2 linked regions of the Prochlorococcus marinus str. MIT 9313 genome follow. Each later gene encodes a partner of the first gene's protein in a complex. Links are inferred from orthologs where the notes say so. Each region holds a gene or a part of one and is shown in the gene's direction. Other genes may lie near its edges. The genes, in order: pheS and pheT.

The links.
Region 2: the proteins of pheS (region 1) and pheT are in contact, whole or in part, in a crystal structure (PDB 6P24), measured with the Escherichia coli proteins. The link is inferred for Prochlorococcus marinus str. MIT 9313 from one-to-one orthologs.

What each region holds. Positions count from the first base shown.
Region 1 is NC_005071.1:407,291-419,373, forward strand. Bases 5,304-8,098 are described here. They hold pheS (phenylalanine--tRNA ligase subunit alpha), read left to right. Parts: upstream 5,304-6,094; coding sequence 6,095-7,102; downstream 7,103-8,098. Other genes in these bases: surE (5'/3'-nucleotidase SurE), read right to left, coding at 5,304-6,024; AKG35_RS01960 (NAD(+) kinase), read left to right, coding at 7,205-8,098. In the rest of the region: AKG35_RS01910 (TIGR03792 family protein), read left to right, coding at 1-37; nickel pincer cofactor biosynthesis protein LarB, read left to right, coding at 34-717; AKG35_RS13270 (hypothetical protein), read right to left, coding at 711-878; AKG35_RS13275 (hypothetical protein), read right to left, coding at 944-1,111; AKG35_RS01920 (DUF1517 domain-containing protein), read right to left, coding at 1,240-2,217; sulfur carrier protein ThiS, read right to left, coding at 2,243-2,455; AKG35_RS01930 (thiamine phosphate synthase), read right to left, coding at 2,452-3,513; AKG35_RS01940 (bifunctional riboflavin kinase/FAD synthetase), read right to left, coding at 3,689-4,621; AKG35_RS01945 (DUF3611 family protein), read left to right, coding at 4,667-5,230; more of surE, read right to left, coding at 5,215-5,303; more of AKG35_RS01960, read left to right, coding at 8,099-8,113; AKG35_RS01965 (DUF192 domain-containing protein), read left to right, coding at 8,110-8,640; AKG35_RS01970 (bifunctional cobalt-precorrin-7 (C(5))-methyltransferase/cobalt-precorrin-6B (C(15))-methyltransferase), read right to left, coding at 8,637-9,932; AKG35_RS01975 (hypothetical protein), read left to right, coding at 9,983-10,282; AKG35_RS13450 (calcium-binding protein), read left to right, coding at 11,404-11,793; AKG35_RS01985 (GH116 family glycosyl hydrolase), read left to right, coding at 11,896-12,083.
Region 2 is NC_005071.1:797,569-809,973, reverse strand. What follows is about bases 2,660-5,776. They hold pheT (phenylalanine--tRNA ligase subunit beta), read left to right. Parts: upstream 2,660-3,052; coding sequence 3,053-5,500; downstream 5,501-5,776. Other genes in these bases: rlmD (23S rRNA (uracil(1939)-C(5))-methyltransferase RlmD), read right to left, coding at 5,490-5,776; rpmG (50S ribosomal protein L33), read right to left, coding at 2,735-2,929; rpsR (30S ribosomal protein S18), read right to left, coding at 2,660-2,696. Also shown: AKG35_RS03865 (FAD-dependent oxidoreductase), read left to right, coding at 1-369; AKG35_RS03860 (ribonuclease catalytic domain-containing protein), read right to left, coding at 412-2,463; more of rpsR, read right to left, coding at 2,475-2,659; more of rlmD, read right to left, coding at 5,777-6,887; AKG35_RS03840 (molecular chaperone DnaJ), read right to left, coding at 8,147-9,214; AKG35_RS03835 (DUF3370 domain-containing protein), read right to left, coding at 9,243-10,808; AKG35_RS13745 (sigma-70 family RNA polymerase sigma factor), read right to left, coding at 11,661-11,900; AKG35_RS03820 (ATP adenylyltransferase family protein), read right to left, coding at 11,989-12,405.

The sequences.
Region 1 (12,083 bases):
CTTGCTGCAATTTGAAGGCGAATTGGTGCCTCAGTGACTGAGCCGCAGGTACGGCTGGATCTACAGCGGCGGCAGCGGCTTGGCATGGTGGAGGCGATCTTTGGTGAACACAAGACCAGTGAACAGATCGCAGCATGTCTGAGTCGTCTTGAGGCTGCGGGTGAACTGGCCTTGGTTACGCGGGTTGATCAAGCCAAGGCGGCGGCCGTGGCAGATCTGCTTAGCAATGTGCAGTTTCATGCTCAGGCTCGTTGCCTCACACTCGGAGATCCGGCGATCTTGCTGCCTGCACTTGGTGAGGTCGTGGTGCTTAGTGGTGGTAGCAGTGATTTGCCTATAGCGGCGGAAGCTGCTTTGGCGTTGCGTTGGCATGGCATCCAGAGTGAACTCTTGCTGGATGTGGGTGTTGCTGGTTTGCAAAGGCTTCTCGATCAGTTGGTACGGCTGCAACGAGCCAAGGTACTGATTGCCTGCGCAGGCATGGAGGGTTCCCTGCCGACTGTGTTGACAGGGCTTGTGCCACAGCCTGTGATTGGTGTTCCCGTGTCAGTGGGTTATGGGGTCAGTGCAGGAGGCCGTACAGCCCTTGAGGGAATGCTCGCCAGTTGTGCACCTGGTCTGGTGGTGGTGAATATTGATAATGGCTATGGAGCTGCTATGGCGGCACTGCGCATCCTTAAAGCAGCCATCACAGGCGAAGTAGCTGTCAATCAATAATCTGGATCGTGAGACAGCAACTGGTGAGAATCCTGGGGGCTGAGTTCAAGTAGCTGTTCAACCCAGAGCTTCATTGATCGTGGCAAGCGATTCTGTTCATAGCGCATTAGGGCTTCTGCCAAAACTGTTGTATTCACCCAATGCAACGAACGTGAACCCATGCATTTTTCTTGATTGAGCGAACGATGGGGTACCTAATTGAATCGCGCAAGGGTAGTGCCGGGATTCACTCTGTTTCTTCGTATTTGGCACCAAGTCGCCATAGTTCATTGCTGTGACTTGGCAATTCAACATCACGCAAACGGCGAACTAGTTCAAATAGATCACCACGAGCCAATTCACCATTGGTTTGCCATTCCATTGCACGGGGGTCAGGTCGGGACGCGGCAGACAAGGTGGGTGCGGGAATGTGTTCGAATCAAGGTATCAATACTTAGGCCTTGTGTTTGGTTCATGACGGTCATTCTTTGTGGAAGATTTTGTGAAGACCTGCATTTGGGTCTTCTTGATCGGGGTATGCAATCAGAGGTGCTGCAGGTTGGGGTAGGACGTCACAACCTCTTCTGCGCTCAGAACATCACCTCGACCTTCGGGCTGCCAGATCACCTCCAGGGCCATCAAATCAGTTGAAGAGGTGGATCCAAGGATGCGAAGGCTTTCTCGTAGCTGCTCGCTGCTGATTGATTCACTCAGCTTGATGCGGCTGCTGGATGCAACCAAAATCGTGACGACGATGTATTCATTTGCTGCATCGGCCTCGCCGGCGCTCTTTTCTGAAAGCTCATCAGTTCGTCGTTCGCCGGCAACGTTGGATGTCACCTCCGCTCGCAATTTGCTGCGTTCGGTCATCGAAAGACGGTTAAATGTGGATTCTGCGGAAGCAAACGGCACGCTGCCGGTTTCTACATTGGCGTAAACCCAGAGCTCTGGCTGACGCAGAAGGGCAAGGGTGGTTTCCTGCAGAACCCGTTGCAGCCCGCTTGAGCTGCCTGTTTGCGCTGAGGCCGCAAGCTCGCGCAGATCTTCCTGCAGAGCCTTGGCGCTGGCCAGAAGCCCTACTTGCAATTGCAGCATGGTGACGGGGCCAGCCGCAGTGGGCCGTTGAGCGAGTTCGCCTGAACCATTAAGGGCGGCATTTCCCCTGCCACCACCCCGTACGGCATTGACCAGAACGCCCACAATCGACATCAGAATTAGGAAGCCAAAAAGGCCGCCGCCACCGAAACCAAATATGGGAATGAGGAAGGGAAAACCGATACCACCTCCGCGGTAGCCCCCGCCGTATCCTCCATAACCTCCTCCATAGCCGCCGCGCATACCACCGCTGCTGCGTGGCATTGAGGGTGCACGGAAGCTTCCCCCTCCGATGCGTCCACCACGAGCGGCATGGCTTGGCTCGGGTTGAACCAGAATCAAGCCTGCTACCAGGAGCGGCAGCAATAGAGCCGTCAGCCAGCGGCTGAGCGTGCGTTTGGAGGGAAGGTTTGGCAAGCTGGCCAAAACGTTGCGGCGGTTGGTCTGAACTCTAGGAACCTCCGCCGACGATAGTGACGATTTCAAGTTGGTCCATCTCCTGCACCAGCTGCTCCTGCCAGTGATTTGGTGTCAGGATTGTGCCGTTGAACTCCACAACGACAAGGCGAGGGTGGTAGCCCAGCTGTTCGATCACGGCCGCCAGCGAGGTTGGCATCGGTTCTGGTTCGATGTCCCTGATTTCACCATTCACCATCAGTTTCATCTCAGAGCCTCCAGTAGTTGAAGGCTGGTAGCGGCAGGATCTTTGGAATTCATGATCGCTCCGATCACAGCGATTCGCTTTGCTCCGGCTTGACGTAATGCTTCTAGGTTTGAGATGTTGATGCCACCAATGGCAAACCAAGGTAGCTGGGTGGCTTTAGATGCCTCCTTCACATAGGCAAGCCCAATTGGTTGTCGTTCCGGTTTTGTGGCTGTGCTGTTGACAGGTCCCACTCCTAGATAGTCGCAACCTTCTGCTTCAGCTTTTTGAAGCTGGGCAAGGAATTGGGTGCTTCGACCCAGTAGTCGTTCGCTGCCGATCAGTCGCCTTGCTACGTCTGTGGGGAGGTCGTCCTGGCCGAGATGAACGCCATCGGCGTCCACCGCAAGGGCTAAGTCGATTCGGTCATTAACGATGAATAGCGCCCCATGCTTTCTGCATAGGCTGGCCAGTTCTTTTGCCTGAGTCAGTCGTTGCAAGTCGCTAGCTTCTTTATTGCGGTATTGCACCATGTCGATGCCAGCGACTAATGCTGCGTTCACTGTCCTGAGCAGATCGTTGCTATTTAGATCGGATTGTGATGTCGTAATCAGGCAAAGATGGCAGTCCTGTAATTGTTGGCGTCTCTTTTTGCCTGCGTTGGCCTGCAGCACGGTCACCTCTAGGTCGTAGAGGCCATAGCGGATTGCAGCAGCGCTGGCTGCCAGCTGAGGATCTGGCTGACGGGCGAACTCTTCAAGCACGCGTAGAGCTTCTTGAACGCGTGCGCAGTTGGCTGCCACAACATGCCATGGCTCGTGTCGCTCTTGTTGAGCAGGATGACTGAGGCCGATCCCTTGATCTGTAGCAGTGGAGCGTGCCTGTTTGTAACTGTCGTGATGATGGCGACCCAGTCGCTGACGCCAGTCTTTGAGAGTCATCACAAGCTCTTCACGATCTAGGCCGAAGCGGCACCAGTCTTCGACGACTCGCAATCCTTCCCGAGCTCGATCGAGGTTGGCATCGATCAGCTGAGCCACACGTAGATCTGCGATCGGGGCGAAAGGCATCGATTTCATGGCAGTCTTGGCACAATTGCATCCCCATTCCGATCATGGACAACAGTGGTTCAGATAGCACCATGAACGTTCTGATCTGGGGGGTTGTTCTTTTAGGTGGGATCGGGGTCTTCATTGTTTGGGGTTTGACGAATGCTTATCCCACCCCTGCTTGATCTTGCCTTTTAACGCTGGCTTATCGGGCCTTCAATTTGCTGCGTGCTAGGTCTGCATCGCGGCCAATCTGGGTGCTGAGTTCTTCAAGGTTTGCGAAGCGTTGCTGGCCTCGAAGTCTCTGGATCGGTTCAACCAAGATCTCGCATCCTTCCAGGTCCATTTGCTGATCCAGCAAATGGACCTCTACGGCGGAGGGCGATGTTGGATCCACTGTGGGTTGGGGGCCCAAATTCATCACGGCAGCAAGGGGTTTGCTTTCATCTTTGACTGATGCCCAGGCCGCATAGACCCCAAGGCCTGGCAGGAATTTGCGCCCATCAACTTGCAAGTTGGCTGTAGGCCAGCCCAGTTTTCGCCCAAGGCCGCGGCCGCTGACGACACGGCCGCGGAAGCGATAGGGCCGGCCCATCAGGGTCGTTGCTGCCTGTAGATCGCCTTCGCTGAGAGCGGAGCGAATGCGGCTGCTGCTCATTCGCCCCTCTGTGTCTTCCAGGATTGGCAACACCATCACTTCCACTCCGGCGGCTGCGGCGAGTTGTTGCAAGGTGGTTGTGTCGCCCTCACGATTACGTCCAAAGCGGAAGTTGGCCCCAACGGCAATGCGCTCTGCTTTGAGGGTGTGGATCAGCATTTGCTTTACAAAGGTTTCGGCACTGAGGGATGCCAGAGCACGATCGAAGGGCACCAGCACAAGTTGTTCGACACCAAGCGGAGCGAGGAGGCAGGCTTTTTCGCTAGGCAGGTCCAGTCGTAATCGTGGTTCGCCATAGAGCACTTCGCGAGGATGGGGCCAGAAACTCACCACCGTTGGCACGCCAGGCGCATTGTTTACAACAGCCTCAATAACGCGGCGATGGCCAGCATGAAGGCCATCGAAACTACCGAGGGCAAGCGCTGTCGGGGTTCTTGCCTGCTGAGGGGGGCAGAGAGGAATCAAGGTGGCCGTGCACATGGCGCGCGTAGATGGCAAGTTTGAACGACCGCCGCAAAAACTCGGATGGCTGACCCTCTCGATCTTCAAATGGTTTCGCTCGGGTTGCGCCGCATGGGATGGATTCGTTTTTGGATACAGACAATCCTTGGGGTTGTTGTCGTTGGCGTGCTGTTGTTCAACAACATCGGCAGCAGCTTGGCCCGCAACTCTGAGCGAGCACTAGGGCTTGGTCCTGGCTTGTCACTGACAAGCTTGGCGTTCTTGTTTTTGCTCTACAGCCTTTGGCAGGGTTGGCTGATCGTTCGCCTCGGTAGGGCTCTCAACAGTAATGTTCGCCCCAGTCGTGGTGAGACCAGTCGTCTGCTTAAACGGGGCGTGATTGTTGATCTGCTCGGGTTGGTGTTCTCCTCCATTGGCTATCAATCGTTGGCTGGAAGTTTGTTTGTACAGGCGTCGATGCAAGCGCCGGGGATCTCGATTGGTGCAGGGCGTTCTGCATTAGATAATTACCCGATCACCTCCTTGGAGATGCTTTCGGTTCTGAGCAACACCCAGGTGTTATTTGCGCATTTGGTTGGTCTGATCTTTTCGCTTTGGTTATTGCAGAGGATTTATCGCACTGGTTGATTGGCTACGCATGCTGCTGGTAGAGCAGAAAGATCACCACGCCAAAACAGATCGGGTTGGATGGGTGTCAAGGAGGGGGAATTTGTTTCGATTTGGGCCACGTCGCTGGGCCAGTCGCGTGGACCATCACCGGCGGTCTCAAGATCTTTCACCACTTCTCCTGCTAACCAGAAGTAGGTGCGGCTGTGCGGATCGACACGTCGACTGAACTGTTCCTCGTAGTGGCGTATTGAAAGGCGAGTCCAGCGCAGTGATCCCATCTGCTCTAGATGGCAGGGGGGAATGTTGAGGTTAAGGAGCAGGTTGTTGGGCCAGTGGTCTGCCAATGCATTCTCTGCAACATCCATCGCTAATTGGGCAGCAGCCTGGAAATCCCTCCATTGGAAGCAGGCGACGCTGACCGCAAGCGCCGGCAATCCCTCAAGGGTGCCTTCCATGGCTGCGGCCACCGTGCCTGAACAGAACACATCAGTTCCTAAGTTGGGGCCATGATTGACCCCAGAGAGCACTAGATCGGGCTTCTCTGCCAAGAGTTCCGAGAGGGCCAGTTTTACGCAATCTGCCGGCGTGCCACTGCAGGACCAAGCCTTCACACCTGGCCCATAGAGCTCATCGACGCGTTCGGCTCGGATGGGGGTATGGATGGTGAGGCCATGGCCGGTAGCAGAGCGCTCATGGTCGGGACAGACCACTGTGACCCTATGGCCGCGGCTGGCGGCGGCAGCGGCTAGGCAGCGGACGCCTTCAGCTAAAACTCCGTCATCATTGCTAATCAGAATTTGCAACGGAGTCATCTCCTCGTATCCACTGCGGGGAACTTAATCATGATGACTACCTAAAGTCAGTGGCTGCGATCTTTTTTCAGTGAGCGCCACTATTTCCTTGCAGCAGCTCACCGACCAGCTTGATGCCCTCGAGGCTGAGGCGGTGTCTGCTATCGCTGCTGCCGCAGATGCGGATGCCTTGGAGCAATTGCGGGTGAGTCTGTTGGGCAAGAAAGGGCGCTTGTCTGGTGTTCTCGGGGCGATGGGCAAGCTCCCTAGTGAAGAGCGACCGCTTGTTGGTCAGCGCGCCAATGTGCTTAAAACACAGGTGCAAAACCTGCTAGGGGAACGGTTGCAGGTGGTGAAAGCGGCAGCTTTGGCTGATCGGCTGCTGCAGGAAACGATTGATGTCACTGCGCCTGCCAGTGGCATTCCTGTGGGCCATCGCCACCCTTTGATTACAACAACTGAGCAGATCGTGGATCTGTTTTCTGGTTTGGGCTATCGGGTGGCTGAAGGCCCGGAGGTGGAGACCGATCACTACAACTTTTCCGCCTTGAATATTCCCGAGGACCATCCCGCTCGAGACATGCAGGACACGTTCTATCTGGGCGGCAATCTGCTTCTGCGTACCCACACCTCGCCTGTGCAGATTCGCTATCTAGAAGAGAATCCGCCGCCAGTAAGGATTGTGGCGCCAGGCCGGGTTTATCGGCGTGATGCAGTGGATGCGACCCATTCGCCTGTCTTTCATCAGGTTGAGGTGTTGGCCATTGATGAAGGCCTTGATTTCAGCCATCTGCGCGGCACGGTGATGGCTTTCCTCAAGGCATTCTTTGGCGATATGCCGGTGAGATTTCGGGCTAGTTATTTCCCCTTTACCGAACCATCGGCAGAGGTGGATGTGCAGTGGCGTGGGCGTTGGCTGGAGGTGATGGGTTGCGGCATGGTTGATCCAGCAGTGTTAGAGGGCCTGGGGCTTGATCCAGAGCGCTGGAGTGGGTTTGCGGCAGGCCTTGGTGTGGAACGCTTCTGCATGGTCCGTCATGGCATCGACGACATTCGCAGGCTTTATACGAGTGATTTGCGCTTCCTTGAGCAGTTTTGAGTCGATAGCCGATCGTGTGCTGGATGAAGCATCGCCGTAGTGCATCATCCAAAAACAGCTGAATCCCCATAAAGTGAGCTCGTTCTTTGCTTCATTCGATCGGTGCCCTGTGTCGGACTGATCGTTAATGACGGCAAAGAGTTGGCGGTAGAGACCGCATTGACCCTTCAGTCGCGGCTTGAACAGGCTGGTATCGAAGTGGTCAGAGCAAGTAGTTCTGGTGGAATGGTTGGCTTTGCCAATCCAGATCAGCATTTGCGCCTGCTTGGTTACAACGCGTGCGTACCTGAGGGTTTCGATGCCTCGATGGCACTGGCGATTGTTCTGGGTGGTGATGGCACCGTGCTTTCGGCGGCACGGCAGACAGCTCCTGTGCAGGTGCCAATCCTCACCATCAACACCGGACACCTTGGCTTCCTGGCGGAGGCCTATTTGGCTGATCTCGATCGGGTGATTGAGCAGGTGCTTAACAAGCAGTGGACGATTGAGGAGCGTTGCACCCTGGTGGTGAGTGTGTTGCGCGGTGATCAGTGCCGCTGGGAGGCACTCTCTTTGAATGAAATGGCCTTGCATCGTGAACCACTCACCAGCATGTGTCATTTCGAAGTCGCGATCGGTCGCCATGCGCCAGTGGATATCTCTGCTGATGGTGTGATCCTCTCGACGCCTACGGGATCAACGGCTTATGCACTCAGTGCAGGAGGCCCGGTGATTACACCTGAGTGCCCGGTGCTTCAGCTTGCACCGATTGCCCCTCATTCGCTGGCGTCAAGAGCGCTGGTTTTCAGCGACCAGGAGCCAGTGACTGTGTTTCCAGCGACGGCGGATCGCTTGATGATGGTGGTTGATGGCAGTGCGGGTTGTTATGTGTGGCCAGAAGACCGAGTACTGATTCGTCGTAGTGATCATCCTGTGAGATTTGTGCGCTTGGCAGATCACGAGTTCTTCCAGGTGTTGCGCAACAAGTTGGGCTGGGGTTTGCCGCATGTTGCCAAACCTGATCGACCATGACCTGTAGGGCCCTCTGCTTGCAGTGGGGGGGGGAGAGATTGCGGTTTCCTTTGCTCTGGGGAGGGCTGGCGGTAGGTCTCAGCGTTCTTTCAGCTATTGGGGTGCGGGCAGAACCCTCGCCTCAGTATTTGCCTCTCGAAGCTCAGTGGTGCCTTAAAAGCGGTACTTGTTTGTTATTGGAGGTAGCCGATAAGGCAGAAGAACAGCGCTTGGGATTGATGCAGCGCCATGCCTTGCCATCAGGCCAGGGCATGTGGTTTCCGTTTCAGCCTGCGAGGCGATTGCGTTTTTGGATGCACAACACCTTGGCTGCGCTTGACATGGTGTTTGTTGATCAGGGTCGGGTGATTGCGATTGAGGCGGCTGTACCTGTTTGCCCGCATTTGCCCTGCCCGAGTTATGGCCCGAAGCTGCCGGCGGATGGAGTGGTGGAGTTGGCGGCCGGGGAGGCAGCACGGCTATCCATCAAGGTTGGTGATGTTGTGCAGATTCAACCTTTGCCGAAGCTTGTTGATTGGCAGCCTTAAGGCATCGTGCCTTTGAGGATCATCACCGGGTTCATCGGCGCCATGCGTGTGCCGTTTGCCAGCGGCAGGCCCCTCCAGGCTTGGTGTTGACTCACTTTCACGGTGCAACCGCAATCTTGAAGTAAGGGCTTGAGTTCTGCCATGGCCTCAACGGTTACCAGTGGAATCACGACGACTCCATGTGGTTGAAGTTTTTGCAATACGGCCTTGAGTAGAGCAGCTCCCTGGCGGCCGCCACCCCCTAGGAGCACCCGGTCGGGGTTGCTGAGTTTTGCTGGTAGATCAGTTCCATTCAGCAGGCTGAGGGCCTCAACTTCGAGCACAGCAGCAGGATGAACGGCAAGCCGGGCAGCATTTGCCTTAATCAGCGCTGCGCCGCCGCCACGCTTTTCAACAGCAAGCAATTGCAGTTGTGGGCGCAAGCGTAGGGCTTCTAAGCCAACGCTGCCGACGCCGGCACCTAAATCCCAGAGCACGCCCTGTTCTGGTAGCTCTAACTCTGAGAGGAGCTGAACACGGAGCTCCCGTTTGCTCATCAGGCCAGGGCGATCGTCGTGTTGCAGGAACAAGCCATCGTCAAGACCGAACAATGGAAGCTTGGCTGGATCTCCTGCTGGAGCAGCTTGTTCGGCAAGCAGCACCACCATGTGTAGGGGATGAAGATCCGATGGCAAGGCATCCTGTGGCGTCAGCCGTTGCACCCGTTCATTGGCGTGTCCGAGCTGTTCGCAAAGCCACACTGCATAGGCAGCTTCTAGGCCAGAAGCGCGCAAAATCGTACGCACCTCTTCGGCTCCACCGCGGTTGGGATCGGTTAGTACAGCTAGAGCTGCGGGGCGTTGTTGCAGCTTTTGAGCTAAGGGGGCCGGGTCACGGCCATGCAGGCTGATCCAGGCGGCATCCTGCCAAGGGCGTCCAAGCCGGGCAAAGGCTAGTTGCAGCGAACAAGGTGCTGGATGAAAGTGCAGCTGATCAGCAGAACAGGCCTCGAGTAGCCGCCTGCCGATGCCGAACCAGAGCGGATCGCCGCTGGCTAGCACGATGGCTGTGCCCTGCCGCTGGTGCAACCAGGCAATCAGAGCCTCTGGTTGATCGCTCGCCATCAGTTCTGGCAAAGGCTGATCCGTTTGCTGCTGCTGCCACCAGCTCGGCAGCTGTTGCAATAACCGAGTTGGTGCAGCCAGCCCTTGGGCTGAGAGCACTAGCTCGTGCAATGGAGTAGCAAGGTGATCTAGGCCTGCGGCATCGGTGCCGATGATGTGGATCGCTGCGGAGCTGATTGAGGCGGGCATGTTGTCATTCTCGGCTGAGAGGTTGTATGGCTGACTTGTCTTTGCCTTGAATGGTGAGCAACATGGAGGCGGGCAAGGTGGCGGGCAAGGTGCAGAAAACGGATCAGGAACAGGATGCGTTTGTGCTTGATCGCCGTCGGCGTTTGCATGAGTTGGTTGTTGCCTTGATTCAGCAGCAGGACGAGTTGAAATTGCTTGATGGAGAAGCCCCTCACCTTGATATTGCTGCAAGTTCAGCTCAAGCTCATGATCCAGCGCGCTGGTTGGATCGCAATCGCCGTGTTTTGCAGCGCTACCAGGCCTTGGTTCGTTCTGCCGTCACCATCGATGCTTTGTTGGATGCTGAGTAGAGAAGTAAGAGTTCGGCAGTTTGTTTGGTCTAGGGGCGCATTTGTATATTGATGAGTTGATTAGCTACAGGTCGATCATTGCTATTAAGCGGAGGCTGTGAAGCTTCTTTTTGGAATTGTTAGGTATTTTCGCCGAGACGAAAGCCTAGCCCTTTGTAAGGGGGCCAGGCGATTACTGCTAATACAGATCAGATGAAGCAATAGATCTACTGAGGAAAGACAGAAAGATAATTAAAGCTGCGGAAGATTATCTTCATTGGATTAGATGAATCATTCATGCATAGTCATTGGGTTATTGTATGCAATTAAATGCTTTAAATAATAGTATTCGCGAGTGCTATTATTGGCTCATGATTTAATTAGGGCAATGGGAAGGCAGATTTCGCCTAATCTAAATCCACTAGGAAGCACAATCACTACTCTAGGGCGCAACATGGGACTGGTTAATACGGTAGGTTGATAAATAACAATGGCACGCTTAGCAACAACAACGAAGGCACGTTGGACAACATTAACGACGGAACGCTGAACAACAAAGTCACGCTGAGTAACAGCAGCACGATGAACAACAACGATGGCGGCAGCTGCGCAACAACGGTACTATTGATAATTAGAAAAACAGCCTAGGCTTTAATGGCTTTATTAATAAAGGAACCTGTGCAGACAATGGTGTAATTTTAGGCAGTTGGATAGACCATGGAACTGTCAATCCTAGTAGCTCCGCAGGCGGAATTCTCATTGATTGCAACCACTACAAGAAAGGTGGCTCTAAAGATATAGGACTTGGCGGCACTTGCCACAGCGATGGCGATAGAACAGCAACAGACCACGATTGGATTGAAATTACCGGTGATCTAGAACTCGCAGGAAAACTCGATGTTTCGCTAATTGATGGCTTTAAACTTTCTGCTGGTGATTCCTTTGTGATTGCCAAAGTTGATGGAAATCTCTCTGGTGAATATGATGGCCTTGATGAAGGAGATTCAATAGGCAGATTTAAAAGCGATAACGGAGGAACACTTTATCTTTTCATCACAGACAAAGGTGGTGATGGTAATGATATTGAGCTTTATACGAAATCATTCTCTGGTGTTCTTCCTGAGAGCTTGAGAGATCCAAGAATGATTGTTTCTGATGCTGATGATTCCTTGGCTGGAGCATCTGCAGATGAAGTGATCTTTGGCGGTCGTGGTGATGATGTTCTACTAGGAGGCGCTGGAGATGATCAAGTTGCTGGAGGAAATGGCGATGATTGGCTATATGGTGGTTTCGGTGATGACACCCTTAAAGGTGATCGTGGAGCTGACACCTACTGGCTGAGTCGTGGTGTTGATGTGATCATCGTCTTTTCATTCGCTGAAAACGATCGCATCTCTGTTGGTGATGGGGTTCTGTGTTCCCTGAGGCAAGCCGGAGATGATCTATCGATCAGAGCAGACGGCATTCACACCACCCTTCTGGATGTTGATAAGGATGAGTTCCTAGCTGCAGATGTGATTGATTACATCTGAGCGGTAGAAACCGTTGTTATGCCAACAAGGTTCAAACGATGCCGTGATCCCCTAGCTGGTCGGCTGATCTGCTGACAAGCTGGGCGCATCATCTCTTGCCCCATGGCCCTTTTTGGCTTTTCAGCTTTCAGATCCTTGTTGAAGCGTGGATCGAGCTTGAAGCCTTGGAGTGTGCCTGCCGCCAGCTGGAGCCGTGCTTTTGGATTGCCTTGGCAACAGCCTTACACGGTGCGTTATGCCAGCAATCTCGATGATGGGCCCTGGCATGGCATGCCCCTGGGAGGCTTCGG
Region 2 (12,405 bases), 390 kb from region 1 along the record:
CCGATTTGGGATTGGCCGGCATGGCATCCTCACTGGCGTAATGCTCAGAAATTTGTTTTGGCGCAACCAGACTGCCTCAGCAACCATAGTTTGATTGAAGGCTTTAATCTTAAAGCAAATGTAGGAGAAATGCCACTGCCAGATCAAACACCACTCAATAAACATGTGAAAAAGTTTTCAGGTTGCCTTCGTGTTCATTCTGATCAGACATTCTCTCTAGACACCAAGTCTAAATCATGGCGATTAATAACACTGGAGCCGGCATTAAACCGGTGGCTAGAATCATGTGAAGACCAGCAGAATGTACACCTTCTAGCAGTTGCTAATCCATGGGGACCATGGCTGAGGTTGATTCGCGTTTTAGATTAATAACAGCTTTTGGTAGTTTGTTTGTTTCTATGATTTGAGAAGCTACTTGGCGACCAGCTCAATCTGATCAGTCAATGGATCAATAACAAGAACTCTCATTATCAATGCAAGACCTGGACTAGGGTCGATCAAACCATGGATCTTGCAGGCAAGATCCATAGCCAGGCATTCCACATGCACAAGTGCAATCTGATCTTGAGGCTTCAACCATCGCAGAAATAGGGCAGGCCATTGTTCATGGCGATGTTTTAAAAACCACACCTTTTGCCAGTGTCGCTGGTCTTCGCGTTGAATTTGCTGTGCTTGGCGAAGAGGGTCTTCAAGTACATCCAACTGCTCCATGAGAGCGTGCTCGCTTAATGGAACTGAGCCTCCTAAGTGAGCCACCACTTGTCGATGGGCAAGTAAATCTGCATAGCGACGGATCGGCGAACTGGCTTGTACGTAGGCAGAGAGGCCAAGACTGAAATGGGCCATCGGACGAGTACCAAGGACACCTCGGCTAAGGCAACGCTTGATCGCAGCATGTCTTACAGGTCCTTCAATCAACTGTGATAATTCAGTTGCACTGGGTAGTTGAGTCGGAGGTTGGCTGCGATAGGGCAGAGCAATGTTTTGACGCTTTCCAAATTCAGCAATAACAGTACCCATCAAAATCATGGCTTCGCTGACTAGCCGTCTGGCTGGACTTGACTCAACAATATGAAGTTCAGGCTGATCATCCTTGACTTTGAATCGCCCTTCAGATTGTTCAAGCAGCAGTGCACCTTGTCGCTCACGCCATAATTGGCGTGTTGTGAGTAGGCTTGCGAGTGTTGAAAGATCTTCATCACCAGGAGGCGCAAGCTCTATCAATTCATCCCCATCTTCATAAGTGAGCCGATAGCATGGGCGAATCCAAGTACGACAAACACGAGTGCCGGCAATACACCCTGATTCGTCTAGAACCACAGCAACACTCAACGCTGCACAGCGACGGCCAGCTCTAAGACTGAGAACTTCTACTGCAACACTCAATGGCAGCATTGTTCTTAGGCCATCAGCCAAGTAGAGGCTGGTTGCTCTTGCACGAGCCTCAAGATCTAAGGGACTGTCCACAGGAATAAGTCTTGCCGGATCGGCGATATGGATCCAAATCCAGTTGTCTTGATCAACACACTGCAAAGAGATTGCATCATCAATTTCCTGAGTTTGATGATCGTCGAGGGTGTAGGTTCTTAAATCACTCAAATCAAGACGATTATCATCGCCACCGAAAGATAGTTGCTCAAACTTATTGAGTAATTGGTCCGCTTGAGCTTGTACACTCCCTTCAAATGATTTTGTCCAGATACTGCCTTTGAGAGTTGTTAGATCGTGTGGATCGCGCCAGCCTTTCTTGATCAACCAATAACGGAGGTCGCTCAGCGATCTACCCAACTTTAAATCTTTAATCAACTGAAGAGCTTGTTCATCTGCCAAAAAAGCATCCTCTGGACCGTCAGCCAGCTCGATTAAACGGTTGATAGTGAACTGAAGATCCGAGGGTAAATCCTGCCACTGATCTTTGCTCAGAGGTGAATCTGCTATAAGCAATGCAAGAGCATCTAGGCGTTGCTGCGCTCGAGATTGTTGCTTACGGCGCAGCTGGCGGATGCGGCGTAGGTCAATAAGTTGACGTGCTTCAACCATGTGGTCACGTCGAACTCGAAATAAAGGTTGGTCGCTATTAAGCCAAAACCACAATGCTGCGAGATGGATAGGATCATCATTATTAAGTAGTAAACCAGCTAGTTCTGTGATTTTGAGTGCTGTTGGTGAAGTCTTGCTTTTACGCCTTTCGCCTTCGAGCAATCGCCAACCAGCAATTAAATCGCGTGAATTAAGACTAAGTTTGCGAACTTCACTGATGGTGGGTAGAGATGTCTCCATCTCTAACATGTTGTGATTTTGCTTTAGAATGGATAGTTCTCGACTGGCTAGCTGTTGTTCTCGCCGTGTTCCTGCAACTCTTAGGATTGCTCGGCTTCCCTTCAGTGAAGTTAGCAGTCCAATTTGTGGTTGACCTTTTAAAACAAAGCCAACTAAATCACCTTGCTTTAGAGAAGGCGTCAAAGCTGTTGCAGTCAGCCTTCTGGATTGACAAATGGTAAAAGTGCAATAATACGTGCACGTTTTACTGCATTAGTAAGGTCACGTTGTTGCTTAGACGTTAGACCTGTAAGGCGTCTAGGCAGGATCTTGCCACGGTCAGTAATGAACTTCTTGAGAAGATCAACATCCTTGTAGTCAATGGGATCGCCAGGCTTAATTGGCGATAGCCGCTTTTTAAAAAAGGAACTTGACATGATTTAACAGGGCTGGAATGTGTGTTGAAACTGCTGAGTCACTTGATCTCCTTGTGAGGAGTTGACTTATTGCAGTGAGGACAGAACTTCTTGATTTCCAGCCGTTCGGTGGTGTTTCGACGGTTCTTTTCAGTGGTGTAGCGAGACACCCCTGGAGACCTCTTGGCGGGATTGGACCGGCATTCGTTGCACTCAAGAGTGATCACGATCCGGACGCCCTTGTTTTTGGCCATAAAGGACGTTGCGCCGCAGATGCGAAGCGTAGTGAAGAACTAAGATCCTACAGGGCAGCCTCACATGACATGACGCCGTCGTTCTCTTGCTTCGTAAGATCTTTGGCTGCATCTAGCTGATCCATGCGGGTTCCTCTCTCCTGGCTGCAGGATCTAGTACAGCTGAATGAGACCGTCGAGATCCTCGCCGAAGGCTTATCGATGGCTGGATTTGAGGTTGAGGCTATTGATGATTTAGCTAGTCATGCACAAGGCGTGGTCGTTGGGTTGGTGAAAGACCATCAACCCCACCCCAATGCCGACAAACTCAGTGTCTGTCAGGTGGATGTCGGGTCGGGCGAAGGTCTTCAGATCGTCTGTGGGGCTCCAAATGTTCGGATTGGTATACACGTACCTGTTGCCATGGTTGGAGCAACCCTCCCTGCTGTCGGAATCAAGATCAAGGCCAGTGAGCTTCGGGGGGTTCCAAGTCAAGGAATGATCTGCTCACTCGCGGAATTAGGGCTGGAATCAAATGGTAATGGAATCGCCATCCTTGAAGAGATCGCTGAAAACGTTCCAGACCTCGGCCAGCCTGTAGGCCCTCTGCTCGGACTCGATGACACAGTGCTTGAGTTGGCAATCACAGCCAATCGCCCCGATGGAATGTCGATGGTTGGTATCGCAAGAGAAGTTGCTGCTTTAACAGGCGCAAGCCTGCAGCTTCCGCAACTTGATATGGCACCAATCCATAAGTCTTTTGAGCCTGATTCCACCAGCTCTGCGTCCATGCTGAAGGGTGGTCTTTATGGCTTAACCGCCTTAGAGAATGTGGATGGTGAATTAACTTCGCCAGCCTGGTTAAAGCAACGCTTGGAGCGTTCAGGATGCAAATCAGTGAATGGTGTCGTCGATATTACAAATCTCGTGATGTTGGAGCAAGGTCAGCCATTGCATGCTTTTGATATTGATGCTCTTGAAATGATCACAGGTCAAACAGTTTCCGCAGAATCTTTTGGCCTTCGACAAGCAAGAAATAATGAACTTTTTAATGGACTAGATGGACATCAACTTCAACTTAACGAAAATTGCCAGATCGTCACCTGCCATGACATTCCTATAGCGCTTGCGGGTGTTATGGGTAGTGCTGAAAGCGGTGTGTCTGCCAAGACAAGGCGAGTATGGCTGGAATCCGCAATGTTTACCCCAACGGCCGTGAGAACTACGTGCCGAGCTGTTGGCTTAAGGACCGATGCAAGCAGTCGCTTTGAGAAAGGGTTGCCTGTTGAAATGACTTTGGCATCAGCCCGTCGAGCTGTGACACTAATGGAGGAACATTTAGGTATTAAATCAAATGGATGTTGGGTATATGGTGAGTCCCCAAAATCAGCTGAGCCTGTAAAACTTCGCCGCGAAGCTATCCATCGCTTACTCGGACCAATAGGTGTTGAGAATGACAACAGATACCTAGAAGACGACATTATCGAGACTTCGCTGCTCGCTCTCGGATGCGAGTTGTCTCCTTATAACGAAGGGTGGTTGGTCATAGTTCCACCATCACGACGTAGAGATCTCTCGCGAGAGGTTGATTTGATCGAAGAGGTATCTCGCCTTGTTGGCTTTGATCGTTTTGAGGCCAACCTGCCAGATCCACTTGAACCTGGTGGGCTAACGACTGCTCAGACAGCTGAACGCCTATTGAGGCAGATGTTGTGCGGAGCAGGATTGCAGGAAGTCACGACCTTGTCGTTAGTGGGTGCTGATAGTGATGAACCACAACGAATTGCAATTAGCAACCCTTTATTGGCTGAGACCAGCCACCTGCGTACCAATCTTTGGGAGGAGCATCTACGTATTTGCCAACGCAACCTCCAGTCATCGCAGCCTGGTTGTTGGTTATATGAAATAGGCAATGTCTATACAGTCACTGACGAGCTCATCAACCAACGCGCTGTTCTTGGTGGCGTGATCTGTGCAGAGCGAAGCTTTGAACGATGGAGTACAAGCGGCAAGATCAAGTCAATGACATATCACCAGGCACGCGGTCAGCTTTCCCAAGTCTTTCAAGGGTTGAAGTTGGACATTAACGACCGTCCACTCAAGGACAATCATTCACTTCATCCTGGGCGGTCTGCAGAGTTATTTGTCGAAGGCAAACTGCTCGGGGATTTTGGGCAGCTTCATCCAGCACTATCGGAACGTCTTGATCTACCTGAAGCAACCTATCTATTCGCTTTGGACTTGCAGTGCATCATCCAAGCTGCGACACGATCTAATCGATGGAACCCTACCTTCCGACCATTCCCGACAGTTCCAGCAATGGAACTTGATTTAGCTGTGATCGTTTCAAAGGAATGTAGTTGTTCAGATTTGATCCAGGCCATCAGAAAAGCTGGTAAACCGCTTCTAGAGCATGTAGAGCTGATTGATCGTTTTGAGGGTGGACAGCTTGATCCTTACTCTTGCAGTCAAGCGTTCAGGTTGCGCTATCGGAGTAAAGACAGGACTCTTAGTGAAGACAAGGTCAACCCGATTCACGAGAAGGTACGTCAAGCACTTGTCAAGCAGTTTTCTGCAGAGCTTAGGAGCTAATACGAGTTAACAGTGCCAGACATTCGATATGCATTGTTTGTGGAAAGAAATCAATGGGTTGTAATTCATCAATCTGATAGGGTCCATTTGGTACGATCAATTGCTTGAGGTCACGAGCTAATGTGGCAGGATCACAACTAAGATATGCCACTCTTTCAGGTTGAATTGAAAGGATTGTTTTAATCACCATTTGATCTAAACCTTTACGCGGTGGATCTAGCACCAACACATCATTACGTTGAAGTTTTTTGGCCAATAATAAGGAAACATCACCGCATAAAAACGAAACATTATCAAGACTATTTCGTAAGGCATTTTTATTTGCTTGAGTAATAGCTTCTGCATGAAGTTCAAGACCTATTACATGATAGCCAGTTGCTGCAATGGGGAGAGAAATTGTGCCAATTCCACAATATGCGTCAATTATATTAATGTCGAGCGAAGCAGTGGATAGCCATTCAATTAATTTTGAGACAATGCGTTCTGCCTGAAGAGTGTTTACTTGAAAAAATGTTGTGGTGGACAGCAATAAGGAGAGATTGTAAAAATGCTCCTCAATTTCAAGATCACCAGCAAGCAATATAGTTTCTTGACCAAGAACAAGATTGTTCCTCTGTCGTTGGATGTTTAAAGTTATTCCTCTTACTTCCGGCCACCGACTATACCATTCCTTGGCTTGTTGATGGAGGCCAGAGAGTTGAGTGGTACTACTTACCAGTGTGATCAGCACTTGTTTTGTTTTTTGGCCAATACGAATGCCTAGATGCCGGAGTCCTTCACCAGAAGATAGGTCAGAATCTGCAGGCCAATTCTGCTGTTGAAGATCATCCTTAATCGAGGCCAGATATTGATCGATTCCTCGATCCAAAACCGGACATCGATTGAGATCAATAATTTGGTGACTGCCGCGTCGGTAATAACCCATATGTAACTGTCCTTCACTATTGCGATATAGAGGAATTAATGCTCTATTTCGATACCCCAGAGCTCTATTATAATCCGTCATGATTGGTTCTATCTTATGATCTAATTGACCTAAACGTAGAAGTATTTGCCGCAGATGACCTTGCTTTAATAAGGTTTGTCCATGATCACTAAGATGTTGTATGGAGCAACCTCCACATTCCTTAGCGATTTTGCATGGGGGCGGTCTGCGACTTGCAACTGTCTCAATTGTTTGAACCTTGCGGGCCAAAAACTGGTTTCGATGGCGCCTTACAAACTCTATTTGTGCACTTTCACCAGGCAGAAGGTCATTGACTATCACAACCCAATTGTTCCATCGAGCCAGACCATTACCATGACGATCTAAATCTAAGCATGTGATCTCAACCTTATCCCCTGGGGAAGGTATTAATGTCAAATTTGAGTCTGTAGAGCTAGTCATAGCAAGTCTTCCTATTTATTAGGCATAACAATAAAGTAAATGCTGTCTATAAATAAATCATAAGTATCCAAATATGTGGTGCTGGGTTTGTTAAATATAATCCTAGACAGATCCAGGAGCCTTTCAAGTGCTCGGATGTAAATTCATTATAGATTGCTTAGAGTGAGCTCCATGATTATGAGTCTGAACACCAATCAATAAATTCAACCGAAACGAAGGTGGAATATTCAGGAGAAGACCCTCAAGTCTTATTTTTGATAATCAATTGCAAAAAACTGACACTTCACAACGAAGAGTTTTGTTTAGCCAGGACTACGGCATTGAAATAATGGATTTCACAAGCATTGTTCACGATTTCAGTTGAGATTTTGCTTTTTGAGCATATCGCTACTTGCTGGATAATTGGGGCAAAACATTGTGGATCGGGCCTGGCATCCCACTCAATAGGGCAAGCAAGCCTGATGACGCGCTGCATCGATCTGACAATTTACACTACGAACATGGACTCTAAAGTCTTAGATAAGACTCGCTTATAGTCTTACAATAAGTCCACAAAACGAAAGATGATCCATTCGCAGTGTCTTAGGTGTATATTCTGCGACTCTTTCTTAGTCTCATTATAAGCCCAATGTGAACAGAAAGAGGCGTAGTGTCGTACCCCCCCCCCCCCCCCCGCGCGCTATTGCGCGACCGTTGAATGGTTAGCCTCCTTCCCCACTCCGCCCCACTACACATACCCCAATGGGCAGGAGTGCAATACAGGAAAGCCTGCGTACCTGTGTAAAATGCAGTTACGCAGGCTTACAAAGTCTTTGATAGCAAGCTTTTCTGAAGAGTAGTACTGTCCTTGGACGCTGCGTGGACCGATGAACAAGGTCACCTTGAGCACAAGTAAACCGGGTTTTTCCAATAAACTCGTCGCACCCTTCGAGTTATTAGCGAATATTGAATCTGAGAATATTATTTTTTTTCACTGATAACAACAGCAATAACCCATCCCTTCTCTACTTTATCTTGTATGAGTCTTATTAGTAGTCTCGCCGTAAGTCTTTAAATAAACATATGAGAGTTGCTTGCTTATGGCTTTACCGCAGCTCATTGGCAGATGGAACTTTTCCCTATAGAGATTGTTCAGCCCAATTTTTGTTTTCGTTGTTTGATGTTGGCTTAACCACAAAAGATTCTCCACGTCTATCTACTATATATATACATAGTCTCGCTATTAGACTAATACTGAGTCATAGAGCAGACTTTTGAGACTAATTGGGTTTCTCACGGTAGAGCTCTTTAAGCAATTGATATGCTTCATTTAGCCTTCTCATTGCCTCTGTTGAACCTCCAGCGTCCGGATGGATGGTTATCGCCTGAAATTTGTAGGCCTCTCGAATGGTAGAAAGTGTCATTGGTGCACCAGCATGCGATGGCAGCTTGAGTAGTTTGAGTGCTCCATGAAGTGTCATTGTTGATTCAAGTGTTTGGAACGAGGTGACCTGACGACTTCGTTTAAAGCGATTGACAAATCTGCGGATTAGTGTGGGCATTCTCTCTGAAAGGCTTTTGCAGGCAAACGGATCCTCCAAAATCCCAGCAACCACCATCACAAGCTCAAAGGTCGCCGGTTTAACCTGCCAACTTGAACAGAGTTCTGTCATCAGACGATTTGCTGCACTCCATGTGAACGGCCTTCCATCAGTGCCATCGACATGAAGCCATATGTCCCTTGCTAACCAGATCATTGCAGCTTCAACAACTGTCTCCCCTGGGGGATTTCCATAAAGTGATATCCAGTGTCGATTTGCGGCATTAAGACTTTCAATCACATCAGTATCAGCAACTGTTGTAACTAAGGGCAAGTCCCTCGAATTCTCACCTGATTTGTTTTTGCCAAGACTTTCTCTAAGATTATCCGTTTGTTTACGCACAAAGCCTGGTAAATCAATCCCAACTGGATGTGTTGTCTTAACTTCATAACTACTTTCTACTTTGTTTCCCTCTGGCTTAACGCCAGGTCTACCTCTATCATTCGCCCCCCGCCCTATTAAAACCAGTGCTTTTGTCTCATCGTATTCGCTAGGTAAAGATCTAGACAATGACCCATTATCATCATTTTCGAGTGGAGCTTGCTCATTTATTTGATATAGTTCTCCAAACTTTTGATCATCTTGATCATTCTCTTGAGGGGTAAAAAGTTCTTCAAGTAAACGTACTAATAGATCCCCTCTAGCTCTTAACCCCCATTCCCTTTTAAGTTCATCAAGTCTTGCGATTAGATGATTTGGTAGTTCAACGGTAATCCGTCGCCTCGAATTGTCTTCGGACGCTTTCACTTGAACCCGATCAGCTGTTGGTAGCCTATTAGTTTTGCAGTTGATGCAACCATTGCTGTTGTGCCTTTATGGCTTCGTTGTAGTGTTTTCTAAGGCTCGAATTGACTCTTTGCGGATTGATAATTGCTGATGGCATAGTATTATTTGTACTAGGATTGGAAATGAGTATTGGTGGCATGTTGACCGGAGAATTGTGACCAATGGATTCATTCGTTAATAGTTGCTTTTTGTTTGTGCTCAATTTGTAATTGTCTTGATGTCTTTGTTTCATCGAATTCCTGTTCATCTCAACAACCTTTGTTTTCGCTATACGCTTTGGAGCTAATGGTTGGGCATTATAATTATTACTTGCTGTCACAGGCAGCTTTACTTTCTTTGCCTTTCCTTCTTTCTGCATAGCCTGAGTATACTGTTCAACTGGAACAACACTTAGCAGATGCCCCGGTGTATTGTCTGCAGGATAGACTAAACTAATAGTAACAGGATTATCCTTTTTTTCTGTCAACTCTAGGTCAGATATAGGAAGACTTTGTCCTGAGCGTAGTCCTACATGAACTTCTTTGTATTTATTCTCAGTCTTGATTCCGATTGAACCACGAAATGCCGTGAATGGTTTCTTTTTTTCTGTTGCTGCAGGGTGGCTTAGAACTAATTGATGAGTGCCTGAGCCTTTTAGATTAAGGGTGATATCAAAACGTACCCCGTAAGTCCCTACATTATTGACGGCAGAATCAATCATGCGAGTTTCCAGTCGGTTGACCTGGATCTCTCTTGTGCCAAAATGATGTTTACGAGTACTGGTAAGAGGTACATGAAGAGCACCATGTTTAAGGTCATGATTTAGTTTAGCGGTATAGTGATCACCAATTGCTACTCCTGCTACACGCGAAAAAACCTTGCCCGTTTCAATTTCACCGATTCTACTGAGATAAGTACGTCCAGGCGCCAATCGCCTTGAATTAAGAATAGCGATCAGATTCTTTTCTGATGTGGCCCCTTCTGCTGCAACCACAGCTAATTGAAAAGGTCCGTTGCTAGTTCCACTAAGCAGTCCGTTGGCAATCCCTCTTGCAGGTATTTGTGTTGTGAATACAATTTTTTTAGTATGAGGTGGAATGACAATATTATCTGCTAACTTTCTGTCCAATTTACCTCGCAGCATCTGTACAGCTGTTGCATCCCCCGGACCTGTATTCCAGGGACGAGGTCCCAGGGGCTTCACACCCATAAGTTTATTCGAATGATAAGGAGCCTCAAAACTATTTTTAACTGAACCTCGATCAAATTTAAGTTCAATTGATGAATCTGTTGGATTGTTTGCTATTGCTGCAACAGTAAGCAATCCACGTTTTCGGCTGTTGCCAAGTTTACGTCTGTCGCGAGGATAATACTTATGATGAATGTGAATCCCGAACTTGCCGTCAAAGGTAAATTCTGCATTTCTTAATTGTTGCCCTGTACGGACGACTACTGCTGAGCCCGGAGCTGTATTAACAAGTATTCCTGAACCAACAACTGTCTCCGGCTGGTTGGAGTGGAGAACGGGAACTTTATTAAAGCTTCCATTGAGTGGACGTGCTGACTGTCCAGCCATTAAGGGCACGTATGACCATGATGGTTTTGCGAAACCACTCTCACAGGCAAGAGTCGAGAGACTTAATGAGACTAGTAATGAGATCTTCTGTGACACCTTTAAGCCGGATGGATTTGTTACGTTGAGCGGCGAGAGCCTAGAGCAACTCGTCAATTCAAACCTAGTCACACCAGCCAACACCGCAAAGAAAGAAATTTCGCACTCTTAGCAGAATTTCGCGAAGATTCACCCAACTGTAGGAACGGCATGTTCTCTCCCTTTTGCCTCAGCTCAAATGTTGACTCGGCAGACCGTCGTCGTCACTATCAGAACAGGAAGCTTGAAATGCTTCTTTTCCTGCGTGATGGTCTAGAGCGTCGCCTGTCTGCAGTGAAAGCAGCTATAGAGACCTTGGAGCAACAGATCCAGAGGGATCAACATCCTGCTTCCTGAGAGGGGAATCAGCGTCAGGAGACAACTCAGAGCAATCAACAGCCAGTCGCCGAAGCGCTCGCTTCACACGTCTTTGTACGGTCATGCAGCTGATCCCCAGGTAACTGGCTGTACTGCGAAGGCTTTCTCCTCTTAGTACTACGTGATCAACCACCGCAGACTCTTGGCAATCGAGCTTCTCTAGAGCATTCATAAGCATTCGTTTACGTTCCCTGTTGACCAGTTCACTCCACTGATCTTTATCAGCTGTTAGGAATTGATGATCGAGAGGGTACCAGCGTCCTTTCTGCTTGTAGCTCTCTATGAGTGTTCTATCGACTGCACTGAGCTTTTCAAAAAAACTGGCTCTGTCGATCAAGGTTGAATCTCTGAGAAGTGCCTGAGCTCGCTCCTCAACTCGTCTAGGTAATTTAACTGGTCCTACACTATCCCTGAGGTAGTGAAGGATGGCACCACGTATATGCGGTTTTGCAAAGGCGGAAAATGGTACTGATTTACTGGTTTGAAAGAATGTGCTGCTCGGATAAGGCCTAGCATTCCGACCTGAGTGAGGTCCTCTTTGTCCTGTCCAGTACGAAAAGCGTAGTGGAGTGCTATTGGCCTAACGAGTTGCAGATGTTCTTCGATCTGCTTATTTCGACGTTTGAGTTTGGCATTCATCATTTGAACCGGAAGTGAAAAGCGGTCTCTTAGCGATCGCCTGTCCCTCTAGAGATCCATGTAATTGCCCTGCAGCACAACCGTAAAATCACTGAATCGTCTTGACCACGCCTTCTAGCAAGGCCTCAGGCCCATGATGATTAAGCCAGTCCAGATCAGATGTTTCTGTGGCTAGAAGGTAACCGGCAAATCCAAGTGCATTAATGCTGAAGCCTGCAATTCCCTCTCGGCTTCGAAGTATCAGTGCCATCCATTCCTTCGTGAGCAGCAAATTGTATGGTTGTCTTGGATGTTGATTCTCTGCCGGATTACCAAGTCCAATCTTTTCGCAAAGGGTTAGATAAGCTTGATAATGAATTTGAGCATCATGATTCTGTGCTCTAGCTGTTGCAGCACAGCATTGAGTAAGTTGACAGCTTTCCCTGGGTGAGGAGTTTACCAATGATTGAAACCATTCCTGTCGAGGACAACTGCGATCGTCGTCGCATCGTCTTAGCAATTGCAA